DNA from 3 places in the Citrobacter sp. U14242 genome. Region 2 is predicted to be linked to each of the others. Evidence: predicted binding sites of a transcription regulator. Region 2 holds the regulator's gene; each other region holds the start of a gene.
What was found. Region 2 encodes PhoB, which activates phosphate uptake and scavenging genes when phosphate is short. Its sites were predicted from a motif close to CTGTCATAAAACTGNCNNAT; they were not measured.
Positions count from the first base shown of each region.

Region 1: the regulator PhoB is predicted to act here: its motif matches at 2,603-2,622, upstream of glpT (glycerol-3-phosphate transporter).
Region 3: the regulator PhoB is predicted to act here: its motif matches at 2,920-2,939, upstream of ACLJXE_RS20925 (MIP/aquaporin family protein).

Region 1 is NZ_JBKGLW010000001.1:341,729-346,105, reverse strand. Features, by position in the region: gene glpQ (glycerophosphodiester phosphodiesterase) at 40-1,110, opposite strand; gene glpT (glycerol-3-phosphate transporter) at 1,114-2,472, opposite strand; gene glpA (anaerobic glycerol-3-phosphate dehydrogenase subunit A) at 2,745-4,373, shown strand; gene glpB (glycerol-3-phosphate dehydrogenase subunit GlpB) at 4,363-4,377, shown strand, end outside.
Region 2 is NZ_JBKGLW010000003.1:284,414-288,790, forward strand. Features, by position in the region: gene brnQ (branched-chain amino acid transporter carrier protein BrnQ) at 1-535, opposite strand, end outside; gene phoR (phosphate regulon sensor histidine kinase PhoR) at 943-2,238, opposite strand; gene phoB (phosphate response regulator transcription factor PhoB) at 2,289-2,978, opposite strand; gene sbcD (exonuclease subunit SbcD) at 3,169-4,371, shown strand; gene sbcC (exonuclease subunit SbcC) at 4,368-4,377, shown strand, end outside.
Region 3 is NZ_JBKGLW010000014.1:71,780-76,156, forward strand. Features, by position in the region: gene glpX (class II fructose-bisphosphatase) at 1-184, opposite strand, end outside; gene glpK (glycerol kinase GlpK) at 318-1,826, opposite strand; gene ACLJXE_RS20925 (MIP/aquaporin family protein) at 1,851-2,696, opposite strand; gene zapB (septal ring assembly protein ZapB) at 3,123-3,368, shown strand; gene rraA (ribonuclease E activity regulator RraA) at 3,586-4,071, opposite strand; gene menA (1,4-dihydroxy-2-naphthoate polyprenyltransferase) at 4,164-4,377, opposite strand, start outside.

The DNA.
Region 1 (4,377 bases), on a different contig from region 2:
TCGTTCGTAAGCCGGGTAAAGGTAGCCGTTCAGGCAGCGTTAGTGCTTATCGGTTAAAAACAGTACCGCTTTGTCGGGGAAGTCGGTGAACAGCCCGTCAACGCCCGCCTTGTTGTACAACACGTCATACAGCTGGTTTACATCTGTTGCATAATCCGGCAGCTGATCGGCACGAACAGTATATGGATGCACCACCATCTTGTTCTGGTGCGCGTCCTGTACCATACCCGTTAATGAGATATTGCCCTTACTGGACTTCTCATCAACCAGCATATGGTAGTCCGGCCCAATGCCATCCGCATACTCCGCCACCTGCTTCATGGCACCCGGTTTGAACATCCAGTCATAGTTGTAATTCACCCAACTGCCGTCTGGTTTTTTCTCCTGAGTTTCATTCCAGTCAGTGTACGCAATCAACTGCACCAGATTGAGATCCATCCCCATCTTCGGTTCCAGTTCATTTTTGATGCGTTTTAACTCCGCAACATCAAAGCACTGCAGATAGACATTATCTTGCTTACCGGTGTACCCGTACTTTTTCAGCACTTCCAGCGTCTTAGCGGCGATGTCCTTCCCTTCCTGGTGATGGAACCACGGCGCTTTCATTTCCGGGTAAATGCCGATGTTTTTGCCGGTTGAATGATTTAATCCCTGAACAAACTCGATCTCTTCTTCGAAAGTGTGCACACGGAAATCAGATTTACCCATCGGGAAACGCCCTGGATATGTCTGTACCTTTTTGCCATTTTCGATATCGAAACCTTCGGTAAATTTCAACGATTTGATCTCATCCAGCGTAAAGTCGATGGCATAGTAACGCCCATCTTTACGCGCACGATCCGGGAAGCGCTCAGCGACATCGGTGACGCGGTCCAGATAGTGGTCATGCAGGACGACCAGATGGTCATCCCTGGTCATCACCAAATCCTGCTCAAGATAATCCGCGCCCTGAGCATAGGCCATCGCTTTCGCGGGCAGCGTATGCTCCGGTAAATAACCGCTTGCCCCACGATGCGCAATCACGATTTTATCGGCGGCGACCGCCGCGCTGCTAACAACCATACCAGCCAGCATCAGCGCGACGCTGAGACTTTTCAATGTGGTTTTCATTAATTAGCCCCCGTTACGTTTCAGCAGCATTTCTTCGTGATGACGTTTTTCACCAATCATGACGACCACCAGCAGAATCACCGCCAGCACGCTACCGCCAATCATCACCATAAAGCCGCCGTCCCAGCCGAAGAAGTCAACGGTGTAGCCGACAATGGCGCTCGCCGCCACAGAACCGCCGAGATAACCGAACAGTCCGGTAAAGCCTGCCGCCGTGCCCGCCGCTTTTTTCGGTGCCAGTTCCAGCGCATGCAGACCGATCAACATTACCGGGCCGTAGATCAGGAAGCCGATGATAATCATACAAGCCATATCAACGTTCGGGTTCCCTGCCGGGTTCATCCAGTAAACGATGGTCGCGATAGTCACCAGCGTCATAAAGAACACACCGGTGGCACCACGGTTACCGCGGAAGACCTTATCCGACATCCAGCCGCACAGCAGCGTACCCGGAATACCGGCATACTCATACAGGAAGTAAGCCCAGGACGATTTATCCAGTGCAAAATGCTTCACTTCTTTCAGATAGGTCGGTGACCAGTCCAGGATGCCGTAACGCAGCAGATAGACGAACACGTTGGCGATAGCGATATACCACAACAGTTTGTTCGGCAGTACGTATTGCATGAAGATCTGCTTCGCAGTCAGCTCTTCTTCCGCTTTTTCGTTGTAATCATCCGGATAGTCGTTCTTGTACTCTTCGATAGGCGGCAGGCCACAGGACTGCGGCGTATCACGCATCATCGCAAAGGCGAACAGCGCAACAACTATCGCACCAAAGGCAGGCATGTACAGCGCAGCTTTCCAGTCGTTAAACCAGGCCATACCCAACAGGAACAGCAGCGGAGGCAGACCGCCACCCACGTTATGCGCACAGTTCCAGACGGAAACGATGCCGCCACGCTCTTTCTGCGACCACCAGTGCACCATGGTACGGCCACACGGCGGCCACCCCATCCCCTGGAACCAACCGCAGAGGAACAGCAGCACAAACATTACTGCAATGCTGGATGTCGCCCACGGCACGAAGCCCATGAACAGCATCACCGCAGCAGCCAGAATCAGGCCAGCTGGCAGGAAAACGCGCGGATTCGAGCGATCCGAGACGGACCCCATGATGAATTTCGAAAATCCGTATGCAATGGAGATACCGGACAACGCAAAGCCCAGATCGCCACGAGAGAAACCCTGCTCAACCAGGTATGGCATGGCCAGAGCAAAGTTCTTACGTACCAGATAGTACGCGGCATAACCGAAAAATATCCCCAGGAAAATCTGCCAGCGTAATCGACGATAAGTCGGATCGATCTCCGCTGCAGCTAAACGTGCTTTGTGTGGCGCAGGTTTAAAAATGCTCAACATATATAGTAGCCTCCGTGGCCGTCTTTCATTCGAAGGAAACACTGCAGATTGCCGCAACAACCCTACCGCTCCCAGTGTGGCCGCGATGTTAAGGAAACATTCAAGGCAATAATGTGAATTACAGCACAGATTGTTACACATTTATGACAAATGTTCATAAAAGCGCACGGAATCACGTTTCATTTTCGAATTATGAGCGATTATGCGCGAAATCAAACAATCCATGTTTTTTATGTGGCTAAATGATAAAAAACGAACTGTGAGGAAAAACAATGAAAACTCGCGACTCGCAAACAAGTGACGTGATTATCATTGGTGGAGGAGCAACAGGTGCAGGGATCGCACGCGACTGTGCCCTACGCGGATTGCGCGTCATCTTAGTAGAACGCCACGATATCGCGACAGGCGCAACGGGCCGTAACCACGGTCTGCTGCACAGCGGAGCACGTTACGCCGTTACTGATGCTGAATCTGCCCGCGAATGCATTAGCGAAAACCAAATTCTGAAACGTATCGCCCGCCATTGTGTTGAGCCGACGGACGGTCTGTTTATTACGCTGCCGGAAGATGAACTCTCTTTCCAGGCAACCTTTATTCGTGCCTGTGAAGACGCAGGCATCCGCGCAGAAGCGATTGATCCACAACAGGCGCGTATTATCGAACCCTCGGTAAACCCGCAACTGATTGGCGCAGTGAAAGTACCAGACGGTACCGTTGATCCTTTCCGCTTAACCGCCGCCAACATGCTGGATGCACGCGAACATGGCGCAGTCATCCTGACGGCCCATGAAGTGACGGGGCTGATTCGTGAAGGTGCGACTGTGTGCGGGGTGAACGTACGCAACCATCTGACGGGCGAGATGCAGTCTCTGCATGCGCCGGTGGTCGTAAATGCCGCCGGGATCTGGGGACAGCGCATTGCGGAATATGCCGATCTGAGCATCCGTATGTTCCCCGCGAAAGGTTCTCTGTTGATCATGGACCATCGCATAAACCAGCATGTTATCAACCGCTGCCGTAAGCCATCTGACGCCGATATTCTGGTCCCTGGCGATACCATTTCGCTGATCGGTACGACCTCACAGCACATTGATTACGACGATATCGACAGCAACCGCGTCACCGCAGAAGAGGTGGATATTCTGCTGCGTGAAGGTGAGAAGCTGGCGCCAGTTATGGCGAAAACTCGCATCCTGCGAGCTTACTCCGGTGTGCGTCCGCTGGTGGCCAGCGACGACGATCCGACCGGTCGTAACGTCAGCCGCGGTATTGTGTTATTCGATCACGCAACGCGCGACGGACTGGACGGATTTATCACCATTACCGGTGGTAAACTGATGACCTACCGCCTGATGGCGGAATGGGCCACCGATGCAGTGTGCCGAAAACTGGGCAATTCTCGCCCTTGTACGACCGCAGAAACTGCACTCCCAGGCTCGCAGGAATCGACCGAACACACGCTTAAACGCGTTATCTCTTTGCCAGCGCCACTGCGCGGCTCGGCGGTCTACCGCCATGGCGACCGCACCCCGGCATGGCTTAGCGAAGGCCGTCAGCACCGCAGCCTGGTCTGTGAATGTGAAGCTGTCACCGCAGGTGAAGTGCAATATGCCGTTGAAAATTTAACCGTCAACAGTTTGCTCGATTTACGTCGTCGCACCCGCGTCGGGATGGGGACGTGCCAGGGCGAATTGTGCGCCTGCCGCGCCGCAGGCTTGCTGCAACGTTTTAATGTCACCACCGCCGCACAATCTATCACCCAACTTTCAGAGTTTCTCAACGAACGCTGGAAAGGCGTGCAGCCTATCGCGTGGGGGGATGCACTGCGCGAAAGCGAATTCACCCGCTGGGTTTATCAGGGGTTATGCGGTCTGGAAAAGGAGCACCAGGATGAAATTTGATACC
Region 2 (4,377 bases):
CCATCGCATTGCTGATCGGGCCCGCTGGCCAGACAATCGCCGCCACGGAAAGCACAACCAGTGCCAGAATTTTCAACGGAGCCAGGAAGTTGCCCACGGTATCCAGCAGTTTGCCGGGATACAGTGACACCAGAATCACAATCGCGAAGTACACCACGCTGTAGATGAACAGCGGCAGCGCGGAATCACCGGTCAACGGTGCAATCCCAACTTCGAACGAAACCGTTGCGGTACGCGGCGTGGCGAATAATGGCCCCACGGCCAGATAGCAGACGGTAGCCAGCAGCAGACCGGCAACTTTACCGATAGGCGTGCTCAGGCTGTCCACGCCGCCGCCTACTTTCGCCAGTGCGACCACGGTAAGTACCGGAAGGCCTACGGCGGTAATCAGGAAGCCAAAGGCTGCAGTCCAGACGTGTTCGCCTGCCTGCAAACCAACCATTGGGGGGAAAATAATGTTACCTGCACCAACGAACAGTGCAAATGTCATAAATCCCAGAGCGATAATATCGCGCGATTTTAACTGATGGGTCATAAAGTCTTACTGCCTGTGGATGTGGTGTTGAAAACGTTTAATTTTCTGCCTTTCCCCGCGGGATGATACAGCGGAATTTTTAAGCAACTCCAGCGGGAAATTCTCCCTGCATGGCGCGGCGAAGAATAGTTTTTCGATTTACCGCGTAAATGCAGTCGGTATGACAGCATTTGATGCGCAATTTAAACGCTTATAACGTTTTAAAGCAAGGTGGGATCTAAAAACCAGAACAATATAGCGATATGAAAAATTGAGCCAGCACAAAACACCATTCCCTGGAAAAAGACATGGGTAATCATGCGAACAAAAAACAATCAAACGTCGTAAAATTCAGGATCTATTTATTGACTGCAACAAAAAAAGCCAGCTTGCGCTGGCTTTTGGAAAGATAAGCTTACGAATACGTTTCAACCGTTATTTTTGGCAATTAAACGTTCCGCAAGCACAAAACTAAAACGTGTTCCTTTGCCTGGGGTACTGTCTATATTCAAACGGCTGTCGTGATGATGCAGAGCATGCTTCACAATCGCCAGTCCTAATCCGCTCCCCCCCGTTTGTCGGGATCGCGCTTTATCTACACGATAAAAACGCTCAGTCAGACGTGGAATATGCTCAGCAGCAATACCCGGACCGTTATCTTCCACGCTAAACTCCGCTCCCGACGCCACATGCTGCCAGCGTACGGTAATATGCGTTCCCGCAGGCGTGTGATTCACCGCGTTATACACGAGGTTTGAGATTGCGCTACGCAGTTGTTCTTCGTTGCCCCGCACGTTCAGTTGGCTATCAACATCAAAAGTAAACGTGTGTTTATGCTGGCTCAGCGTTTGTGCTTCGTGTTCAACCACGCGCAGCATCATCGGTACATCCACCTTTTCATTGAGCATCATCGTCGGTGCAGCTTCAATTTTCGACAGTGTCAGCAACTGCTTCACCAGCCCTTCCATACGGTAGGTTTGCTCACGCATGGTATGCAGCGCTTTTTCTCGCGTCGTCCCTTCCAGCGGATGCTCCTGCATCATCTCCAGATAACCTTGCAGCACCGTCAGCGGTGTGCGCAGCTCATGGCTGGCGTTGGCGAAAAAGTTACGCCGGGAACCTTCCAGTTGGTGCATCTGCGTAACATCACGCGCCACCATCAGCAATTGCTTATCGGTGTAGGGCATTACACGAATTTCCAGATGCCGTCCGGTATTGAGAACCAAGTTGATCGGCCGACTAAAATCGCGCGTTTTCAGGTATAAAGTGAATTCCGGGTAGCGCAGCAGGTTAAGAATGTTTTGCCCGCTATCATCCGGCCAGCGTAACCCTAAAACCTGCTGTGCCAGTCCGTTACACCAGAAAATCCCGCCTTCTTCAGTGGTCAGCACCACTGCGTCGGGCAGTGATTCGGCACCGCTGCGAAAACGTTTAATGAGGTTACCCAATTCGCGACGGCGCTTTTTGTTACGCAACTGCATTTGATGCAGGCCGTAGAGCAGTGGCTCCCAACTGCCACGCCCCGGTGGAGGCGTCATACTCCTGTCGACCCACAGCCACCAGGACAACCGCAATAAATTCCAGAAATGCCAAATAAGCAGACCCGTTACCGACGCCAGTAAAAACCAGGGTAGATAACCAAAAAAAGCGCTAAGGATAAAAGCCGGTATGCAGCAGAGGATCAGCTCCAGTACCAGCCTTTTCCATGACAATCGTTCAAGCAAACGTCACACTCCATTTACAGCCTAATCCCTCAGGCTCTTATTACCTGCAGTCAGAAGCGAGTCGAAAAGCGATATCCCGTCCCGCGTACCGTCTGCACCATACGATCATGCCCACTATGCTCCAGCGCTTTACGCAATCGACGAATATGTACATCGACCGTCCGGTCCTCTACATATACGTTGGTTCCCCACACATGATTGAGTAATTGCTCGCGGCTGTAGACACGCTCAGGATGGGTCATAAAGAAATGGAGCAATTTGAATTCGGTAGGTCCCATATCCAGCGGGTCCTCACCGGTCATCACACGGTGCGAGGTAGGGTCAAGACTCAGCCCCTGCATCTCGATAACCTCTTCCACCGCCATGGGGGAAATACGTCGTAATACGGCTTTAATACGCGCCACCAGCTCCTTCGGAGAGAACGGCTTAGTAATATAGTCATCCGCGCCGGTTTCCAGTCCCCGCACACGGTCTTCTTCTTCACCGCGCGCCGTCAGCATCATCACGGGGATATCCCGCGTCATCGCTTCACGCTTGAGGTGTTTAATAAACTGTAGACCCGAGCCGCCGGGAAGCATCCAGTCAAGCAGGACAAGATCCGGCCAGGGTTCATTAAGTTGGTTCACAGCACTGTCATAGTCTTCGGCTTCTACGGGTTGAAAACCGTTTTGCTCGAGCACGAAGCAGACCATTTCACGAATTGGAGCTTCATCTTCTACGACCAGAATACGTCTCGCCATGATTTGCCCTGTTTATAATTAAATCGTTTGCCATCAATACCGTGGCATTATGCGTCACTTTTATGACAGATTTATGAAAAGATAGTCCAGGTTTAACGCAGCCAGGCGAATTATGACAGCCCGGAAACAAGATATTACCGCCCTTGCAAGGTTATAATCTCCGCCATCGTTTTTTTGTCATGGAACTCTTATGCGCATCCTCCACACGTCTGACTGGCATCTGGGCCAAAATTTCTACAGCAAGAGCCGCGCCGCTGAACACCAGGCCTTTCTCGACTGGCTGCTGGAAACGGCACAATCCCATCAGGTGGATGCCATTATTGTGGCAGGCGATATTTTTGATACCGGTTCACCGCCAAGCTACGCCCGCGAGCTCTATAACCGTTTTGTTGTCAATCTACAGCAAACAGGCTGTCATCTGGTCGTGCTGGCAGGAAACCATGACTCCGTTGCCACACTCAATGAATCCCGCGATATTCTGGCGTTCCTCAACACCACCGTCGTGGCCAGCGCGGGCCATGCACCGCAAGTGCTACTTCAACGCGACGGCATGCCGGGCGCGATCCTCTGTCCGGTTCCTTTTTTACGCCCACGTGACATCATTACCAGCCAGGCGGGGCTAACCGGTCACGAAAAACAGCAGCATGTATTAGGTGCAATCACCGACTATTACCAACAGCAATATCAGGACGCCTGCGCGCTGCGTGGCGACCAGAATCTGCCGATTATTGCGACAGGACATCTGACCACCGTCGGTGCCAGTAAAAGTGACGCCGTACGTGATATTTATATTGGGACGCTGGATGCTTTTCCGGCACAAAATTTCCCACCAGCGGATTACATCGCGCTGGGACATATTCACCGGGCACAGGTCATCGGCGGTACAGAACATATTCGCTATTGCGGCTCCCCAATTGCACTCAGTTTTGACGAGTGCGGCAAAAGCAAATGCGTCCACCTGGTGAGCTTTGAAAACGGTAAGCTGAGCGCCGTTGAAAACCTCATCGTGCCAGTAACCCAACAGCTTGCCGTGTTGAAAGGCGATATAGCGACGATTAGCGCACAGCTGGAACAATGGCGTGACACGCAACAGGAACCGCCGGTGTGGTTAGATATAGAAATCGCAACCGATGACTATCTGCACGATATGCAGCGCAAAATCCAGGCCCTGACCGAGGATTTACCGGTAGAAGTCTTATTGGTGCGTCGTAGCCGTGAACAACGCGAGCGCATCATGGCCAATGAACGACGTGAAACGTTGAGTGAATTGAGCGTGACAGAGGTATTTGACCGCCGTCTGGCGCTGGAAGAACTCGACGATCCACAGCGTGAGCGCCTGAATCACCTGTTTAACACGACCTTACACACGCTCGCCGGGGAGACCGAAGCATGAAAATTC
Region 3 (4,377 bases), on a different contig from region 2:
CGTCGATCTCACCTTCGCCAATCACGATGGTACCGTCGATGTTGACCTGGTTGAGCATAATACGCATGGCGTTCACCGCCGCGCCGTCAGCGGTATTTTTATCGCCGCGACCCAACCATTTATAGCCAGCCAGTGCAGCCGCTTCGGTCACGCGTGAAAATTCAATGGCAAGTTCTCGTCTCATTGCAAACTCGTAGCAGAAAGGAATGGCGCGAAGTGTAGCACAGGGGAGGGGGCGGGATTATTGATGTATGTGCGTGTGCAGGGTTGAGACAGTTTTGCCGGATAAGGCGTTAGCCCCATCCGGCATTTCAGCATTACTCTTCGTGGTCTTCCCACGCCAGGGCGCGTTTAACCGCTTTTTTCCAGCCGCTGTAACGGAAGTTACGTTCGGTGGTTTCGATGCCAGGGCGGAATTCACGCTCAATGACCGCTTTTTCCTGAAGCTCATCCAGGTTCTGCCAGAAACCGACGGCAAGACCTGCCAGGTATGCGGCGCCCAGCGCGGTGACTTCGCGAACTTCCGGGCGCTCAACGCGGGTGCCAAGAATGTCAGACTGGAACTGCATCAGGAAGTTGTTGGCAACCGCGCCACCATCGACACGCAGCGCATGCAGACGAATACCAGAGTCCGCCTGCATTGCTTCCAGCACGTCGCGGGTCTGGTAAGCGATAGACTCAAGCGTTGCACGGATGATGTGGTTGGAGTTTACGCCACGGGTCAGGCCGAAGATGGCGCCACGTGCATACGGGTCCCAGTAGGGTGCGCCCAAACCGGTGAATGCCGGAACAACATACACGCCGTTGGTGTCCTTCACTTTGGTGGCGAAATATTCGGAGTCGAATGCATCGCTGATGAGTTTCATCTCATCACGCAGCCACTGGATGGATGCACCCGCCATGAACACGGCACCTTCCAGCGCGTAGTTCACTTCTCCGGTCGGGCCACAAGCGATAGTGGTCAGCAGTCCATTTTCTGACTTAACGGCTTTCTCGCCGGTATTCATCAGCATGAAGCAGCCAGTACCGTAGGTGTTCTTTGCCATCCCTTCCTTCACGCACAGCTGGCCGAATAGTGCAGCCTGCTGGTCACCCGCGATACCGGAGATAGGAATACGTGTACCGCCTTTACCGCCAATGTTGGTCTGGCCATAGACTTCAGAAGAACGGCGAACTTCCGGCAGCATTGCACGCGGAATGTCCAACGCATCCAGCATCTTGTCGTCCCAATCCAGGGAATGGATGTTGAACAGCATGGTACGTGAGGCGTTGGTGTAATCCGTGACGTGTACGCGTCCCTGAGTCATTTTCCAGATAAGCCAGGTGTCTACGGTACCGAACAGCAGCTCACCGCGACGGGCACGCTCACGCGAGCCTTCTACGTGGTCGAGGATCCACTTCACTTTGGTACCGGAGAAATACGGGTCAATGACCAGACCGGTGTTGTTACGGATGTACTCTTCCATACCGTCGCGCTTGAGCTTCTCGCAGATATCTGCGGTACGACGACACTGCCACACAATGGCGTTATAGATTGGCTTACCGGTTTCACGTTCCCAGACAATGGTGGTTTCACGCTGGTTGGTAATACCGATCGCTGCAATTTCATCGGAACTGATATCGGCTTTCGCCAGCACTTCTACCAGTGTGGAGCTTTGGGTCGCCCAAATTTCCATTGGGTCATGTTCTACCCAGCCTGCTTTCGGATAGATTTGCTCGAATTCGCGTTGCGAAACGCTAACGATGTTCGCATCGTGGTCCATTACGACCGCGCGGGAGCTGGTGGTGCCCTGGTCGAGCGCAACGATATATTTTTTCTCAGTCATGATTTTTTTTGTCCCGTAGTCACATTACAGCGAAGCTTTTTGTTGAGTGTTGGCCGCAGCGTCTTTCTCTTCAATCGCGCAGACATCGCACGGTAAATGGCGACCAATCAGTTTGCGATATGCCCATGCGCCCAGAATTGCGCCGGTAATCGGACCAAACACGGGGACCAGGAAGTAAGGGATATCACGACCACCTGTGAAGGCAATCTCGCCCCATCCTGCCATCCAGGCGAAGAGTTTCGGTCCGAAGTCACGTGCCGGGTTCATCGCAAAACCGGTCAGTGGACCCATGGATGCACCAATAACGGCAATCAGTAAGCCGATCAGCAGCGGTGCCAGTGGACCACGCGGTACACCGTTACCATCGTCGGTCAGTGCCAGAATCAGCCCCATTAGAATAGCGGTAATGACCATTTCAACCGCGAAGGCCTGCACAAAATTGATATGCGGGTTTGGATAGGTGGAGAAAGTGCCAGCCAGACCCAGGCTCTCTGTACTGCCGCGCACGATATGGTTGGTTTGTTCAAAGTCGATGAAAAGATTGTAATAAAGCCCGTAAACCAATGCCGCTGCGCAAAAGGCGCCGGCAATTTGCGAAATAATAAAAGGTACAACTTTGCGTTTATCAAAACAGGCGAACAGCCATAGTGCGATGGTGACTGCTGGATTCAGGTGTGCGCCAGAAACGCCTGCCGTCAGATAGATAGCCATGGCTACCCCCAGACCCCAGATGATACTGATTTCCCACTGCCCAAAAGTAGCCCCAGCCACTTTGAGTGCAGCGACACATCCCACACCGAAGAAAATCAACAACCCGGTACCGAGGAATTCAGCAATGCACTGGCCTTTCAAGGTTGATGTTTGACTCATAATCGGATCCTGAAGAGTTTAATGTTTATTGTATGCGAGAAGGTCACTGACATCCCCGGAGCCGGTAGGCACACTGTTAATTTATCGTTAACGCTCAAAAACGAGAAATATCGAAATTAAAATGTGTGTACTCCATCAACAAAATGAGCGTTTTCGCGCCATTGCGCTGTATTTGTTATACAAAAATAGTGTGAGCTGAATCATTTCACCGATCATCCTGTTAACACTTAAGAGTTATGACAGTTATGTCACCAGGACAAAGATTAAAAGTGTCGCAAACCGCAATCTGCGCGGGATGCCGCTGGACAGGGATGACGCGGCTTCATACAATCGGTGTTAAGTAGTGTGCGCTCGTTTTTATTAAGGCGTCGCCGGTTATCGGGACGAGGATTTTTATCCATCAACGCCTTGCAATTCAGGAGAGGTATGACGATGTCATTAGAAGTGTTTGAGAAACTGGAAGCAAAAGTACAGCAGGCGATTGATACCATCACGCTGTTGCAGATGGAAATCGAAGAGCTGAAAGAAAAGAACAACTCACTGTCGCAGGAAGTTCAGTCTGCACAGCAGCAGCGTGAAGAGCTGGAGCGTGAGAACAACAGCCTGAAAGAACAGCAGAGTGGCTGGCAGGATCGTCTGCATGCCCTGCTGGGTCGTATGGAAGAAGTCTGATTACGCTTTATCTTTCGCGCCGTAGCTGCGTTAGCCGCGCTCAGTTACCCCAGTCACGTAGTTTACTACGCTCCTGGGGATACCTTCGCTTGCCGTCTTGCTACAACACGAAATCTTTCGCGTAATCGCCCCTGTTTGTAGGCCGGATAAAGCGTAAGCCGCCATCCGGCAATCGGCGACAACGTATAAAAAAGGCACCTTACGGTGCCTTTTATGCTTACTCGATATCGAGAGGGTCTTCGGAAAGAATTATTCCGGTATTGTCGGCGTACAAGTGGTCGCCGGAGAAGAACGTCACGCCACCGAAGTTGACGCGTACATCGCTTTCCCCAATGCCTTCACCTGCAGCACCCACCGGAATAGCGGCAATCGCCTGAATGCCGATGTCCAGCTCTTCCAGATCGTCTACCTGGCGTACTGAGCCGTAGATGACCAGACCTTCCCATTCATTCTGTACTGCCAGACGAGCCAGTTCGGCATCGACCAGCGCACGACGGACAGAACCGCCGCCATCGACCAGCAGAATACGACCACGGCCGTTTTGTTCGAGCAGATCGTACAGCAACCCGTTGTCCTCGAAACATTTTACCGTGATGATTTGTCCGCCAAACGACGACCGTCCTCCAAAGTTAGAGAACAGCGGTTCCACGACGTTGACATCTTCCTGATAGATGTCACAAAGCTCGGATGTATCGTATTTCATAGGCTTAACGTTCAGTTGCTGCGAGAATTTTTAGTATATCGCGCTATGTGTACTGTTGGCAAAATCATCAGTTGTTAATTGATATTTGTCAGTTATGCAGACCACTGACTTAAGAAAATTCCAACAACAAACAGCAGGTTAGTCAGCAGTGCCGCTTTTACGGTGCGTTCCAGCATTGGGCGCATTGCCGTAGGATCCATTTCACGCATCACGTAGCGCGCCTGTTTAATCAGCAGCGGTGCGGCGAGGATAAAGAGCCATCCCCATAAACTTTGCAACGAGAACAGGTTAAAGAGCGCCAGACAG